Regions from separate parts of the Pseudoalteromonas pernae genome, predicted to be linked through region 2. Evidence: predicted binding sites of a transcription regulator. Region 2 holds the regulator's gene; each other region holds the start of a gene.

Region 1 (4,237 bases), on a different contig from region 2:
TACAAGGGCAAATAGAACAATGCCTTAACTCAAATTATCAAGTATTGAATATCAATAAGGAATACGGCGGTCATATTGGCTGGAGTATCGAGATCGATGAGCGCCAAGCGCAACAAGCGATAAAAGATATTTTTGATTTAAGCCATGGTACTGTTGAGTTAAAAATAAAACAGTAAGACAATAACATGCAAATAAAAACTACGATGATGCGCTAAATGCAATACCGCACGATAATAAAGATACTCGGACAGCTTGTTGCTTTGTTTAGTATCACAATGGTTCCACCGGCACTCGTCTCATTAATATACAAAGACGGTGGTGGTTTACCTTTTATCCTCGCGTTCATCTTTAGTGTTATCGCAGGCTTATTTGCGTACTACCCAAACCGCCGAGAGCATGGTGATTTAAAGGCACGAGAGGGCTTCTTAATTGTTGTGTTGTTCTGGCTGGTGCTTGGTGCCTTCGCATCTTTACCTCTGATTTTCTTAGATGCGCCAAAGCTGTCGTTGGCAGATGCGGTGTTTGAGGCGTTCTCTGGATTAACAACGACCGGCGCGACGGTGCTCACTGGCATAGAATACCTGCCTAAATCGGTGTTGTTTTACCGCCAGCAGCTACAATGGCTCGGTGGTATGGGTATCATCGTACTTGCCGTTGCTGTCCTTCCTATGCTTGGCGTTGGTGGCATGCAGCTCTATCGTGCGGAGACGCCGGGCCCAGTAAAAGATTCGAAAATGACGCCGCGTATCGCCGATACTGCGAAGCATCTTTGGTATATCTATGTGTCTTTGACCTTAGCATGTACTTTGGCTTATTGGGTCGCAGGAATGAGCTGGTTTGATGCCATTTGTCATGCGTTTTCAACCATCGCAATTGGTGGCTTCTCTACTTACGATGCATCGATGGGTTATTTCGATAGTCCTGTGATTAATATTATTTGCGTGGTCTTTTTATTAATAGCTGCGGTGAATTTCTCATTGCACTACGCAGCGGTGGCCTCTCGTAGTCCGAAGATATATTTGCGAGATCCTGAATTTAAAGCGTTCTTACTCATTCAAGCGGCGCTGGTAATCGTGTGCTTTGCGGTGTTGTCGTCTAACAACATTTACGCAAATGGCGATGAAACCTTAGACCAAGCTATGTTCCAAGCTGTGTCGATTAGCACCACAGCAGGCTTCGCTACTGACAACTTCTCGGCATGGCCACTATTTCTTCCTATTTTGCTTATTTTCTCAAGCTTTATTGGAGGTTGTGCGGGGTCAACAGGTGGCGGAATGAAGGTGGTTCGAGTGTTCCTGTTGTATCTGCAAGGTATTCGCGAGCTCAATCGCTTGGTACACCCACGTGCCATTTACTCTATTAAGCTTGGGAGAAAAGCGCTACCAGATAAAGTCGTTGAGGCTGTTTGGGGGTTCTTTTCTGCGTATGCCTTGGTCTTCGTGATTATTATGATCAGCCTCATGGGAACTGGTCTTGATAACATCACTGCTTTCTCTGCAACCGCAGCATGCTTGAATAATCTAGGCCCAGGATTAGGTGAAGTTGCAGCTCACTATGGTGATATTAGTGATAGCGCTAAATGGATTCTGACTTTGGCTATGGTATTTGGTCGACTAGAGATCTTCACATTGCTAGTACTATTCACTCCAACATTCTGGCGTGGGTGAGACACGGTCGCTCATCGGACTAAGTGTGTCGAACGCGAGACATGGATGCCTGAGCTTGGCTCTCGCGCCAAGGCGTTTTATTACTTCCTAAAAGCTCCTACAGTTCTTAAGGCTTGCTCGGGAATGTCAAACTCAATCCAAACCTTGGGGTGTGTATATCACTTCAAACTTTAGCCCAGTGTATGAGTGTACAACCATAAAAGGTACGAGGAAGGCCGCCTAAATAGGGTTTTAAATCAACACCAGCCTCTACTGTTGCCAAAAAGCAACAGATCAACAAATAACCTATGTCTGCACGGCGATAATGTTTCAATAATCACACGTTTTAACTCTAACAAACTGATTTTTAACAGTTTAAAAAATAAATTTATTCATCAGATTTGTGACTAGGCTAGCCATGTTCAGTTAAATGTCAGTTACTCACCCATTCAATCATCATTACGTATCAAGCAAGGGGTTTTTGAAAGCTATTAACACGCTGAATTTATTGATATTTTTTTAAATTGTTGTTTTGTGTTGCCAAACAGCAACAGATAATCGCTATAAACATCGGTTTTATGACCGAATAAATTCCCATCTATCTGTTTTTAAAGTGTTTTTAATAGTTGGCACTGCTTTTGTAATAGTGACTGTGACTTAAATATGTGAGGCGAAATAGTTCGCCACGAGTTCACACTCATTATTAGGAAGGAAGAAACTATGAAACGTATGACTTCAACTTTAGCACTAATCACTCTTGCAGCATCAAGCGCAGCGTTCGCTGCTGATTTCAGCGCACTTGACGTAGATGGCAACGGCGCAATCTCTATTGAAGAAGCGGCAGCTGACAAGGCAATCGCAGAGCAGTTCGAAGAGCTAGACACCGATGGTAACGGTGAGCTTTCACAAGCTGAATTCGAAAAAGCTGAGTAATTTTAGTCCGCCCATTGTTAAAGAGGAGCCTGTTATGAAAAAGGTAAATCAAGTAATTGCGCTTGCGGCACTAACCAGTGCTTCAGCGGCATTCGCGCTAGACGCTACTTTTGAGAGCGTAGATTTAGATAGCAATAACAGCATCAGCATGGAAGAAGCATCGAAGCTTCCTGAGCTAATGAGCCAATTTAAAGAGCTTGATGTAAACACTGACGGTGAGCTTTCTCGCGAAGAGTTTGCTGCGGCTGAATAAGGAAATGACAATGAGCAAAACAGCAAAAGCACTTGCATTAGTCTCTTTGGTTAGCGCGTCATCTGCATTCGCTATGGATTTAGAGTTTCACACAGTGGATGTCGACAGCGACGGTGCTATCAGCATGGAAGAAGCTGCTAAATATCCTGAATTAATGCAGCAATTCAAAGACCTAGACAGCAACAAAGATGGCGAGCTTAGCGAAGAAGAATTCGCAGCCGCACAATAGTCTTACATTTTAGATTTGGAGAATATTATGAAAACAACTAACACTTTACTAGCGATGGCAATCCTTGCTTCTTCTTCAGCAGTATTTGCAGCTGAAACGATGACTTTCGAAGCATTAGACGTTGATGGCAACGGCAGCATCAGCAAAGAAGAAGCAACAGCAGAAGCATCAGTGCTAACTAAATTCGACGAGCTTGATGTTGATGGCAACGGCGAGCTATCACAAGAAGAATTTGCTCACGCAGAGTAAGATCCAGACCCATCAGAGCAACGAAAGCAGCTCTTAGTCTTCGACTAAGACTGCTTTTTTTATGCTTACTTTAAAGGAACATGGCGCTTACTTGGAATAGTTTCTCGACAACGTGAATATGCTTTTTATCAATAAGGAACATGATCACATGGTCGCCACTATGAATTACCGTATCGTCGTGAGCAATTAACACATCATCATTGCGCACAATAGCGCCTATGGTTGCGCCCGGCGGCAATTTGATCTCCGAGATTGCACGGCCAACGACCTTGGAGGTGTTTTCATCGCCATGAGCAACAGCCTCAATTGCTTCGGCCGCCCCTTTGCGTAGCGAGTAGACGTTGACGATATCTCCGCGGCGAACGTGGGTTAAAAGTGCCGAAATAGTCGCTTGTTGCGGTGAAATGGCGATATCTATCTCACCACCTTGCACTAAATCTACATAGGCTCCACGCTGGATTAACACCATGGTTTTTTGTGCACCCATGCGCTTAGCTAGCATAGCTGACATGATGTTTGCTTCATCATCGTTGGTGACCGCGATGAACACATCAACTTGCTCTATATGCTCTTCAGAAAGTAGTTCTTGGTCTGACGCATCACCACAAAACACCACTGTATCGTCGAGCATTTCGGAAAGCTGTTCAGCACGACCTGGATTACGCTCCAACAGTTTTACGCTGTGGTTTTTTTCCAATGAGCGGGCCAAACCAGCACCAATGTTACCACCACCGGCAATCATAATTTTCTTGTAAGAGCGTTCGAGTTTTTGCAGCTCGCTCATTACTGCACGAATGTGTTTGGTTGCAGCGATGAAAAATACCTCGTCATCAGCTTCAATGACGGTGGTACCAAGTGGTTTTATCGCTTTACCTTGGCGGTAAATGGCCGCCACTCGGGTCTCAACATTAGGAATGTGCTCTTTAA
Region 2 (4,237 bases):
AACCAAATAGCCATGATCAAAGAAAACATCACTATTTTTGATAAAAACGTGCACATTGTTCATGGTAACCGTCAAATAAAAGCTGATCGATTAGAAGCGCACCGTCGTCCTGAATTGGGTGATAATAAGCAATTGCTTATCGCCACAGGTAACCCAGCCATGTACATAGAAACCATGGAAGATGGTCAGCAAATTACCGCTTCTGCTGCAGAAATTCGTTACGACGTCGCTACACAAATTCTACAAATTAAGGGTGACGCCAAAATAGAAATGGCTGATCAACAGATCATCGCCGAAACTATCAGCTATGATATAGATAAGCAGACCATCAGCGCTGAGAAAGATAAAAACTCCAGCACCCGAGTACGTACCACGTTAACACCACAGAGCGAAGAAAAGCCTGAGGAAAAGGAACAACCATGACCACACTGAAGGCGCAGAAGTTAGCGAAAAGCTACAAAGGTCGTGAAGTTGTAAAAGACGTCGGACTCGAAGTTAAAGCCGGCAGTATTGTTGGCTTGTTAGGCCCCAATGGAGCAGGCAAAACCACAACCTTTTACATGATTGTAGGTTTAGTGCCCAGTGACAAAGGCATGATCAGTATTGACGAGCAAGACATTACTTTGCTGCCAATGCATTCGCGAGCACGCTTAGGTATCGGCTATTTGCCCCAAGAATCATCTATTTTTCGTAAGCTCACCGTTTATCAAAACCTAATGGCGATTTTGGAAACGCGTAAGGACCTCAACAAAGCGGGTCGTGAGGAGCAATTAGAAAGCTTACTAGACGAATTTAATATCCAACATATTCGTGATTCATTTGGGATGGCATTGTCAGGCGGTGAGCGCCGTCGCGTTGAAATTGCTCGCGCTTTAGCCGCTAACCCCAAATTTATCCTTTTAGATGAACCTTTTGCTGGTGTAGACCCTATTTCGGTGTTAGATATAAAGAAAATTATTGAGCACCTGCGAAACCGTGGCATTGGTGTACTTATCACCGACCACAATGTGCGTGAAACCTTAGATGTATGTGAAACCGCGTATATCGTTTCTCACGGCGAATTGATCGCATCAGGCACACCACAGCAAGTCCTAGCCGATCAAACAGTTCGTGATGTTTATTTAGGTGAGCAATTTAGACTATAACAATAAAAGGATTGTTAGAGTACATGAGGCAATCATTACAGCTGCGCCTTGGCCAGCAATTAACAATGACTCCACAATTGCAGCAAGCGATACGCTTGTTGCAGCTCAGTACTTTGGATCTTCAACAAGAAATTCAAGAAGCACTTGACGCTAACCCACTGTTAGAAATCGAAGAAGAAAACTACGCTGATAACCCAGGCGATAAAAACGACAATGATCGCCTACAAAACGGTGAAGATAAACTCGATACCGAACCCCAAAGTAGCGACCAAATAGAAAGTTCTGACGCGTTAAATAACGATTCCATCAGTGACGAGCTACCGATGGACATGTCTTGGGACGAGTACATTAGCGCTGCCCCCGTCGCATCAGCAGGCCCTATGCCAGACGATGAGTTTGTTTACCAAGGTGAAACCACCGAGACGCTGCACGATTATTTAATGTGGCAACTGCAACTCACCCCATTCAGCCCAGTTGATGAAGCGATTGCGACAGCCATCATCGAAGCGATTGATGACAATGGCCTCCTCACGGTGACAACCGAAGATTTACTCGAGAGTTTGAATCATGAAGAGCAGGACGTAGAAATCGAACTCGATGAAATAGAAGCGGTCCTAAAAAGAATACAACTCTTTGATCCTGTTGGAATTGGTGCGCGTTCACTACAAGAATGCTTATTGATCCAACTCAATCAATTTTCACCTCAAACCCCTTGGCTTAGTGAAACGAAAGAGGTAATTTGTAATTACATTGATTTGCTAGGCAACCGTGACTATCGCACCTTAATGAAAAAGACTAAGCTTAAAGAAGCTCAGTTAAAAGAGGTGATGACATTAATACACAGTTTGAATCCGAAACCTGCCGCGACCATAGTGCGCGAAGAGTCAGAATACGTGATTCCTGATGTATCTGTTAAGAAGGTCAAAGGGCGTTGGCTGGTCGAGTTAAACCCCGACAGCATGCCAAAAATACGGGTTAATGATCACTACGCTTCATTAGGACGTAGCTGTAAATCACAAAGTGACAGCCAATTTATTCGCTCTCACTTACAAGAGGCAAAATGGTTTATAAAGAGCCTGGAACAACGCAACGATACCTTACTAAAAGTAACTAATTGCATTGTTCAACAACAACAGGCATTCTTTGAACATGGCGAAGAAGCGATGAAACCAATGGTCCTCAATGACGTGGCCGAAATGGTTGAGATGCATGAGTCAACAATATCTCGTGTAACAACACAGAAATATATGCATACGCCACGTGGGATTTTTGAGTTGAAGTATTTCTTCTCCAGCCATGTGAACACCGAGAATGGAGGTGAATGCTCATCCACAGCGATTCGAGCATTGATCAAGAAGCTAGTAGCGGCGGAAAACGTTGCCAAGCCATTAAGCGACAGCAAAATAGCCGACATACTCGCAGAGCAAGGAATCAAAGTGGCTCGAAGAACGATTGCAAAATATCGTGAATCGTTAGCCATACCACCGTCAAATCAACGTAAAAGCTTGATATAGACGTTAGACAAGAAGGAAAATGCTTATGCAATTGAATCTTACCGGTCGTCATGTAGAAATCACAGACTCTCTTCGCAACTATGTGAATAGTAAATTTGCAAAACTTGAGCGTCATTTTGACCATATTAACAATGTACATGTCATCCTAGATATAGAGAAACTCACACAAAAAGCAGAAGCAACACTTCATGTAAATGGCGGCGAATTATTTGCCACCGCAGAACACCAAGATATGTATGCGGCGATTGATGGCTTAATTGACAAATTAGATCGCCAAGTAATTAAACATAAAGAGAAATTATCTCGTCATTAAAATGAGCTTAGAACATCTTTTCTCAAAGGACTGCAGCAAAGCTGCGGTCCTTTTTAATAGCAAAAAAAGAATGTTGGAGTACCTAGCACAGGTTGCTCATCAACATGCACCGCATTTAAACGAGCAAACCATTCTCGATGCCCTACTCGCGCGCGAAAAGCTCGGTAGCACAGGCTTTGGGAAAGGCGTCGCAATTCCGCATGGTCGATTAGAAGGTATTGATCAAACGATCGCCATCATAGTCACCAACCGCGAAGCCATTAACTTCGATGCCATAGACAACCGCCCAGTTGATATTTTTGTCGCACTGCTCGTACCAGATAATCAGTGTGATCAACACCTCAAGACCTTGTCACAAATTGCTGATAGACTTAAAGATAAGCAATTATGCAAACAGCTGAGAACAGTGACCACTGATCAGGAGCTTTATCAGCTATTTGTAGCCTGATTTGGTAATAGAACTTTAAAGGGTAATAAAGTGGAATTGATTATCGTCAGTGGGCGTTCTGGTTCGGGAAAATCTGTCGCCTTACGCGTTTTAGAAGACTTGGGCTATTACTGTGTAGATAATATTCCAGTTAACCTCCTGCCAGCGCTTGTCCGCAGTGTATCGGACAGCTATGACAAAATAGCCGTCAGTATCGATGTCCGAAACCTGCCTAAAGAAGAGCAGGAATTCAGTGACATTCTGGCTTACCTCCCTGCATTTTCAAAGCCTTCATTGTTCTATCTCGACAGCGATGAACAAACACTGATTAGACGTTTTTCCGAAACGCGTCGATTACACCCATTGTCGATGCAAAACCTGCCCTTAGATATCGCTATTCGTGAAGAAAAGAAACTGTTGGACGTGTTAATTTCGCACGCTAACTTTATTATCGACACGAGCGAACTTAGCGTTCATCAGTTGGCTGAAATGGTCCGTGAAAAAGTTCTCGGTAAGAAAGACAAACCATTACTCATCACCTTTGAGTCATTCGGCTTTAAATACGGCATCCCAAAAAATGCTGATTACGTATTTGATGCGCGCTTTTTACCTAACCCACACTGGGAACCTGAACTCAAGCCCTTAACAGGCCTAGATCAACCCGTAAAAGATTACCTCTCAAGTGACGGCATAGTGCAAAAGTTTACATGGCAGATTCAAACCTTCGTGCAAACTTGGTTACCGCACCTTGAGCGCAATAACCGCAGCTATCTGACGATTGCGATTGGCTGTACTGGCGGTCAACACCGTTCAGTTTATTTAGCGCAGACATTGGGAG
Region 3 (4,237 bases), on a different contig from region 2:
AGTAATGGATGGAGAGCAAACCAGCAAAATACTCACTGACTTAAGCACGCAATACAGTAATGATTACCAGGGGATTGTGCAGTTGCGCCACTGTATGTTGTGCGTCTCAGAGGTGGAGTCTTCACAGCAGTTATTTGATGAAGCACACCGATTACTGAAGCTATCAATTGCCTCCGGTCAAAATGTGTTTCGCATCCTTCAACCTACACCAGAAGAGGCGTTCAATGCGGGGAAAGAGCTCGAAATAGCCATAAAAAATGAGCAATTTGAGCTGGCGATGATGAAGGTTGAAAACGAAAATGGTCAGTGCGTTCAATATGAAGTAGGTCTTAACATCATTGTTGGTGGGCAAACCTATTCGCGCGCGTATTTCGGCGCTACACCTGCAAGCTTAGAATTAGACTCACAACTTGATTGGAAAACTGTGAGAACATTATTCAAAGAAAAGTTATGGCTCAAATATCCGCAAAACCTATGTATTCAGTTAAGCGAGCAGACACTCCAAGACGAAGTAGCTTACACCAGCATACTGGCCCTCATCGCCAGTGAACCAGCCTTAAAGCAGCGTGTGACGTTAGAATTTTCCCACCTGATATTACAGCGTGTGTCTGGGCCAGTAATGAGTTTTTGCAAAGAGGCCAAGGCCATAGGTTGCCACTTGGGGCTGTGTGAGGTGAGAGACGCCAATATTGAGCCTCGCATGCTAATTCAATCTGCAATAGACACAGTGAAATTATCGAATGAATTAGTATACAACTTAGAAAATGACCAGCAGACGCAAAATCGGGTTAGCGAAATCAGCGCGCACCTTAGCCCGTTTAATGTAGATATTGTGGTTGAAGAACTTGCGCATAGATTACCTTGGCCGCTACTCAAGCGTCTAGGAATCAAAGCACGAGTAGTGCATGAGTAAGATTCAGTTTACTTAGGCTTTTAAATTGCGAACTAGGGTGTTGTCGCTTCGTTGGATACCGCCATCGGCGGCGTAGGTAATAGAGCTTGGAGCACCAATCAAGATATCTTTAAGTTGTTTAACACTCAGCTGCGCTTGATGCGCTGCATGGGCATTAACTTGGTTTTGCTCTTTACACTCTAGTAGCAAGTTTTGGGCTTGCTCAATTAGTTGTTGCTCAAAGGGGTCAGGCTCAGGTTTGGTAGCTAGCAACTGGGCGATATGTTGATCTTGTTTTTGAATATGATTCAGTGCATCGGCCTTTTTAGGCGTCAACTCCTTCAACTCAGCACCGCTTCGACCTGCTATTGCTGATAGCTCGTCTTTGAGCAAAGCAAGCAAACCCGACAGACTCGAAATCTGTTGATTAAGTGCCAGAGTTAAAGCTGAATCAGCCATACAAGTCGAACTCAAACGCCGCGATATTTTTCGCTAGTTTCTCACCGTCGATCTGATATTTGCCTTCGGCGATAGCTTTTTTCAGCTCAGCGACTTTTTGCTCATCGAATCCTGAAGAGCGTTCAGCTTTTTCTTGCAATGATTTCATTTGACGCGCTTGAGGTGTCAAGCTAACAGAATCTGTTGCTGCTTTAACGTTCGCTGTGCTACCCGCGTCAGTGGATTGCGACTGACTCGTTTTTTGCTGTTCAATTTTATTTTGTGGTGTATTGTACACCGAGCCTTGTTGGCCTTTATTTACTTGATTAACCATCTGTAATACCTGAGCTAGATTGACCTTTGCATAGGTTATCGGCCATTCGCGTCCTAACTTTAGCACAAAATTTAAATATTAACTGTAACAGTTTCAACCGCTGTAACCTGTGCATTCACTTGGCGTCCCGATTTTATATTGCGGACTCGAACATTGTCACCAATAGTACCATCTTCAAGGGCTTCGCCTGTGGTTTTTATGGTTAAACCGTTCACTGTGGCGATGATATTCACATTGTCGCCTTTACACACCATGCACAACTGATTGGCGTTAATAGGTGAGCCCTGACGGATACTGCGCTTACTGCGACTGCCAACAATTAATTGCGGCTCTTCTACATATTGGGCGCGAACAAAATGTTGCGGTCGCATCGCGATAGTTACGCTTTGCGCATCGATCAATTGGCCGCGGCCAATGTTTTCTTTTGCTATCACCACTGGTGAAAGTTTTTCAATGCGAACATGGACATACTGAGTCCATAAAGCCGGAGAATTACATTTAAGTTGTACGGCTACCTGCCGATTAAATGGGGGAGGGGTAGCTGCAACTAGCTCCGGCTGTTGCTCGCAATAGCGCTCGGGGATACGCGCATCCAAATCCACGGCCTGAACTTGGAGTTCCTGATCAGGCTGTATTTTCGCTAAGGTGCTTATATATTGTTCAGCAAGAGTTTGCAGCCGTGCGTGGTCGTATAGAGTATTTTCACCTGTACGAGCCATTGCAACACTGCTCAAACTCAAAGCTAAAAGTAACCATAAGCTCTGGAATAATTGAATTTTTTTGAACATACTCATTGTGTTTCGACTATGCTTATTGGGTAAAACAAGGTATAAGTACGGGGTGTCAATTTACAGGCACACGGCCGTATTTATGCTGATATAGTTTATAAGAAGCAAAAAGCGTTCCCATCTGGCGCGAACACGTAGTAGTAAAGTTAATGCTAGGAGAATCCGATGGCTGGCATATTAGACTCCGTCAATCAACGCACCCAGTTAGTGGGGCAAAATCGCCTTGAACTATTATTGTTCAAATTGAAAGGACGCCAGCGATTCGGTATCAACGTCTTTAAAGTACGTGAAGTACTTCAATGTCCACCGTTGACCAACATGCCAAAGAGCAACCAATATATTCGCGGAGTTGCTCACATTCGAGGCCAAACCATCTCAGTCATCGATTTATCAATGGCGGTGGGTGGTCCGGCAATTACAGATTTAAAAGATTGTTTCGTCATCATCGCTGAGTACAACCGTACTGTGCAGGGGTTTCTTGTCGGTGGCGTTGAGCGTATCGTCAACATGAATTGGGAAAAGATTATGCCACCGCCTTCTGGGGCCGGTCGTTATTCTTACCTTACCGCTGTCACTGAAATTGATGGTGAGCTTGTCGAAATTCTTGATGTTGAGAAAATTCTTGCTGAGATAAGCCCAGTTAATACCGAAGTCAGCGAAGGCATTATCTCCGATGGCGAGATGCAACGAGATATTGGCGAGCGTATTGTATTTATTGCTGATGACTCGGCCGTAGCTCGTAATCAGGTAAAACGAGCGCTGGAGCCATTAGGTGTGCAAACTGAACTTGCTAAGAATGGTAAAGAGGCCTTGATTCGCTTGCGCGAGATAGCTAAGTTGGATTGTCAAAATGACATCACCGAGCGGGTTGCTTTGCTAATATCAGATGTGGAAATGCCGGAAATGGATGGCTACACCCTGACTGCAGAAATCAAAGCTGATCCAAAACTCGCACCTTTGCACGTTATTCTCCATACTTCATTGAGCGGTGTCTTTAACCAAGCCATGATCCAAAAAGTAGGGGCGGACGATTTTATTGCTAAGTTCAATCCAGATGAATTAGCAACAGCAGTGAAAAAGTGGGTTCACTGCGACTAGGTTCCCAGCATATTGGCCTAAGTTAACCTGATTTTAGAGAGTGTAATTTGGAAAATAAGCACCTAGAGCTTAGCGAATACAATCAATTTCGAGCTTTCTTGGAACAGCAGTGTGGTATCGTCCTTGGCGAGAATAAACTGTATCTAGTAAAAAGCCGCCTTGCGCCTTTGATGGCACGTTTTAATGTGGATAGCTTGTCGCAGTTAGTGGTGAAAACCCTCAGCCCCCATGAGCGGCAACTTCGTGCCGCTGTCGTTGATGCCATGACCACCAATGAAACCTTGTGGTTCCGTGATTCCTATCCATTTGAGTTGTTGAAAACCCGCTTATTGCCGGAGTTCAAAGACTTACGTCGCCCTGTAAAAATTTGGTCAGCGGCAAGTTCATCGGGGCAAGAACCCTATTCGATTGCCATGTCGATTGCCGAGTACCAACAAAGCCGTCCGGGTATGTTGGGATCTGGCGCTCAAATTGTCGGCACGGATATTTCTAATACCATGCTCGATATTTGTAAAAATGCAGAATATGACTCGCTGGCACTGGCTCGTGGTCTAAGTGCAGAGCGACGGAAAAAGTTCTTTACTGATAGCGGCAATGGCATGGCGAAAGTCAATGATAACGTCAAGCGTATGGTGAGTTTTCGCCACCTTAACCTGCTAGATTCTTACGCCTTGTTAGGCAAGTTCG
Region 4 (4,237 bases), on a different contig from region 2:
CGTTCGGTATAGCCAGTGAGTTCTAAATACGTGTTGTTCACAGAAGCAACGTTAAGGTTGCTATCAGCAATCAGTATGCCGTTGTTGGCAGAGTTAAATACGGTGGCCGCCAAACGAATTTCGTTCTGGGCTTTTTTTGACTCCGACAAGTCGAGAGTAAAGGCAATGCCTTTGTTTGTTTCACCACCGAGCAACGCTGGGCCAACCAATACAGGAATTGCCTCTCCTGATGCGCTAACGAATACCTTCTCGAATGGTTTACAGTGCCCATACTCTAGGACTTCGCGCAGCTTTTCATTATCCAACTGCTGATACTGCTCAGGAGTAATATTGCGCCAATTCACTTGGCCGCTAGCAATACTCTCCTCGCTGAATCCCAACATATTGAGGAACACATTATTCGCATCGGTAATTGCGCCATCTTTGTCCCAATCAATAATTCCCAAGAGTTCAGTGCGATATAAGCTTTCAAAGCGATTTTCGCTGACGATTAGCTCTTCTTCCGTTTCCACTATGCTCAGTAGCGTTCGGCGTGTGATCCAAGCGACCAACAAGATAATGGTCAACAACATACATGAGCCAGCAATAATGGTTACTTTCTTAATCCACCGCGCGCCCTCACTCAAAATCGCTGAAAACTGATATTCTTTTTCGTGCAGTAGAGTGTTTAAGTCATGCAGCGCTTTGACATGGCTGTTGATGGCGCTTTGATCTTTATTTTCGATGGCCTGCTTTAGTTTCTCACCGAGTACCAACAGTTCTTGAATGAGTACGTCAGCTTCCTCCCAAATGACAATCGCTTCTTTCATATAGGGAAAGTTTTGGAAGTGTATAAAGAAGGTGATCAAGTCATTGATATCTTCGGGGTCATTTCCACCTTGTAAAAACCCCTGAAACGCCCTTTCAGAATCAGGGTCATCCTTTTGCAGCGCGACGCGTGCTTGGTTATCGCCAAGATTAACTTTTAGGGCATTTAAAAAAGATTGGTACTGCTGTGAATTCTCACTTTGGGCGTAGGCTAATAAGTGCCCCACAGCATCTTTCTGAGCTTTTGCGTATAGACCTTCGCCACGCACATAACCACGCACAGCATTGAGCATACTGGTTTGCACATAGGAGGCCAATGACAATACGAAAAGCGCGACAATTAGAATCGAAACTAATGTCAGCACTTTTCGTTTGATGAATGATTCCCTCTTGGTTCGATGTATTTTCGAGTTAGAGTGATTCAACAGCCGCTCCGGTTTAAAATCGTCTTACATACTTCTTCAACTATCTAGTTACTATAGGTTACAAATGCTTGATAAGACGCTTTTTGTGCGATGTTGAAGAAACCAGAACACGATTAGCATCATTCAAAGGTGCGGCTCTCGACCCCGTACTCATCGCACCAAGGAGCTGACTTAAACAGCATTAAAACTGGCATTTACTAGTACAAATTATCCCAATGCTCGTCCAGTATGCGCATTCCCTCATCTAAAGGTTTAGCTGTGTAGCGCGCTTCGCTAAAAGTGACTAAATCCATATTCAGCAGTTTTCTCAGTGCATCCGTCACATCGAAATCAAGATTGCAGTCATACTGCTGCGCAAACCACTGCTCAATATCCCGATCAAGCTGCACTTCTGTTGCCCCCTGTTCACCACTGTTCAATAAAAATGTGTAGGCCAGCAAGGCTTCTTTGCAGTCCTCTTCCTCCGCCGCATCAACCAAAGTATGAAAAACACCGGCGTTATTATCGAGATTCTTAAAGTACAAGTTGTCTGAGAGCGCCTTCATAAAACGGATTTTGCGATTCTTAAATTTCGTCCATTCTTTAAATACAAAGCTACCAAACACCGCCATACCAATACCGAAAGTGATCAAATGCTTTTTCGTCACTTCGACTTCTTGGTCGTGCCAGCCAAACCAAAAAGCTAAAAGAGAAGCGAGCAATACAATCGACGCGCCGAGTTTGGTCACCAACACCACCACGCCACCGATAGCCGCTGAGCCGCCGATAACCACCTTATCAATTGGACGCATACGTACTTCGCTATTTGGAAATAACATTTCTAAGTCTGCTTTAGGCACATTCTGGAATAGCTTGATGATGGTCGAGCCTGGCGTAAAACCCAGCGGTGCTTTTCGCTTCTTGGAGAAATACGCTTCATCTTTAAAAGTAATGTAGATGGCGACACGGTCATAATTAGTGAAATTTACCAGCTTTTTACGTAGCCCCCATAAGCTGCGTATCGTTTCTGTTTTTTGCGATTCCCCGCGACGGTAGAACACCACCTCTTCGAAATCATCGAAGGTAACTTCAAGGCGAACCTTAAACAAGGATTCCTCACTCAGCGCATGCTGTAAGTCTTGGTCTGTCACCTTTTCAAAATTGGCGGCATCCAATAACGCCGCAAATTCTTTGGCAAAGCGGTTCTTACTCTGAGCTTGCTGTGCATCGGAGACGTTAAACATGGTGCGGGTGTCACGTTGTGGGTCAAACGCAGCATAGTTATCTTTTAAGCTTTCGAGCTGCTGGTGATATTCATAGTGAATACGATTGACCAACAGTGCACAAAACGAAACAAATTCTTCTTTGTTGGTATCGGCAGGAAGTAAATCAGCACACATGCCAATAATGTCTTTTTTACGAAAAGGGATAAAGCGATCGCCGGACATAGATGTTTTCAAATTCGGTATAACTTGCTCGCCATCTTACCTTAAAGCGCACCCATCAAGCACCTACACTGGCTATTTTGTTTATCAAAACGCCGCTCCGAACTGTATCAGCGAGCTAAGGACCAGATGAAGTCAGAGTTATGCATTCAAGCTGATTTAACTCGGTGCATAAGCATAAAATATGCACCAACAAGGTGCATATGCAAATTTATTCAGGATTTCCTAAAGAGCCGCTAACACCATTTAATACCATGATAAATAAAAGGTTTTAAACTAATTTCGCTCAAAAATCAGACATTGGCACATGCTTTGCGAAAGAGAGCACGTAACACAGCGCTAAAATTAACAGGAATGAAACGATGAAAAAAAATAACTTAGCGAAAGTCATCGCCTTGGCGGCTTTGACACTTACGCCTCTAGCTAGCCAAGCTGAAGTCACTGCCAATGTCGCAGCCAGCTCGAACTATTACTGGCGCGGCATTACCCAGTCAGCAGATAAAGCTGCAGTATCCGGTGGAATCGATTTTTCTTCTGAGAGTGGTTTCTATGCGGGCACTTGGGTGTCGAATATCGATTTTGGGGATGAAGCGAGCACTAGCTATGAGCTTGACCTATATGGTGGTTTCGCGGGTTCGGCTGGCGATATCGGCTATGACGTTGGCTATATTTATTATGCCTACCCAGATGCTGCGGGCGATATCGGCTTCGGTGAAATCTATGGCTCAGTAAGCTGGGAGTTCTTGAGCGCGGGCGCAAGCTATTTGCTTAACGCCGAAGACGATGCCACCAGCGAAGAAGACATGCTTTATCTAGAGCTTAATGCCAGCTTTACTATCTTAAACGACACTGAACTTGCTCTACACCTAGGCCACTCAAGCGGTGACACCGTTGAAGAATGGTACGGTGAAGACGATAGCTACTTGGACTATGGCGTCAGCATTAGCAAGTCAGGTTTCACATTCGGTCTACTGCAAACTGACTTAGACGCGGATGACGATTTAAAAGCGTATGTATCATACAGCTTAGACTTTGAGCTATAAGCATTCGCTCGAAGTCACACCTTCTTATTGTTGCTGCAAAAACCAGGGCCGAAAGGCCCTTTATCTTTTCTTTGGACGCTAAGGAACCGAGTGCCCCATTGACGCTTCCCAAATGCGATACCACTGTTCACGTGTCAAGCTCAGTTGTTGTGCCTCAACCGCACTTTTTACGCGTTCAATGTTACCGGTTCCCAGTACTACAGCCGGTTTACTCGGGTGTTTCAACAGCCAAGCATAGACCACTTGATCTATGCTCGTAGCGCCAATCTCTTGTGCAATCGTGGTTAAACACTGCTGTAGGCGACGCGCTTTAGCATCGTCTTTGGCGAATAAGCGGCCACCAGCTAGTGGTGACCATAACATAGGGGTTTGGCGCAATTGCTGACATTGATCTAAGGTGCCATCATCCAAGGCCTGCATGTTGTAAGGTGAAAATTCGACTTGGTTGGTCACCAGCGGAAAATCAAGACGTGATTGCAGCAAGGCCAGCTGGCTGGTAGTAAAATTTGACACGCCAAAGTGCAACACGTCACCTTGC

Evidence for each region. Region 2 encodes sigma-54, which starts transcription at its own class of promoters, with help from an activator protein. Its sites were predicted from a motif close to GTTGGCACGNNNNTNGNNT; they were not measured.
Region 1: the regulator sigma-54 is predicted to act here: its motif matches at 2,272-2,290, upstream of V1358_RS16105 (EF-hand domain-containing protein).
Region 3: the regulator sigma-54 is predicted to act here: its motif matches at 2,555-2,573, upstream of flgA (flagellar basal body P-ring formation chaperone FlgA).
Region 4: the regulator sigma-54 is predicted to act here: its motif matches at 2,956-2,974, upstream of V1358_RS16985 (TorF family putative porin).

The regions. Positions count from the first base shown of each region.
Region 1 is NZ_JBDODM010000008.1:11,209-15,445, reverse strand. It holds gene V1358_RS16115 (YigZ family protein) at 1-176, shown strand, start outside; gene V1358_RS16110 (TrkH family potassium uptake protein) at 216-1,667, shown strand; gene V1358_RS16105 (EF-hand domain-containing protein) at 2,367-2,579, shown strand; gene V1358_RS16100 (EF-hand domain-containing protein) at 2,614-2,832, shown strand; gene V1358_RS16095 (EF-hand domain-containing protein) at 2,843-3,061, shown strand; gene V1358_RS16090 (EF-hand domain-containing protein) at 3,089-3,310, shown strand; gene trkA (Trk system potassium transporter TrkA) at 3,381-4,237, opposite strand, start outside.
Region 2 is NZ_JBDODM010000004.1:180,847-185,083, reverse strand. It holds gene lptA (lipopolysaccharide transport periplasmic protein LptA) at 1-423, shown strand, start outside; gene lptB (LPS export ABC transporter ATP-binding protein) at 420-1,145, shown strand; gene V1358_RS11020 (RNA polymerase factor sigma-54) at 1,169-2,659, shown strand; gene hpf (ribosome hibernation promoting factor) at 2,685-2,972, shown strand; gene ptsN (PTS IIA-like nitrogen regulatory protein PtsN) at 2,974-3,420, shown strand; gene rapZ (RNase adapter RapZ) at 3,451-4,237, shown strand, end outside.
Region 3 is NZ_JBDODM010000002.1:497,937-502,173, reverse strand. It holds gene V1358_RS06510 (LapD/MoxY N-terminal periplasmic domain-containing protein) at 1-913, shown strand, start outside; gene flgN (flagellar export chaperone FlgN) at 926-1,351, opposite strand; gene flgM (flagellar biosynthesis anti-sigma factor FlgM) at 1,344-1,664, opposite strand; gene flgA (flagellar basal body P-ring formation chaperone FlgA) at 1,736-2,383, opposite strand; gene V1358_RS06490 (chemotaxis protein) at 2,618-3,550, shown strand; gene V1358_RS06485 (CheR family methyltransferase) at 3,598-4,237, shown strand, end outside.
Region 4 is NZ_JBDODM010000009.1:15,190-19,426, forward strand. It holds gene V1358_RS16975 (diguanylate cyclase domain-containing protein) at 1-1,112, opposite strand, end outside; gene V1358_RS16980 (TMEM143 family protein) at 1,430-2,659, opposite strand; gene V1358_RS16985 (TorF family putative porin) at 3,019-3,699, shown strand; gene V1358_RS16990 (aldo/keto reductase) at 3,778-4,237, opposite strand, start outside.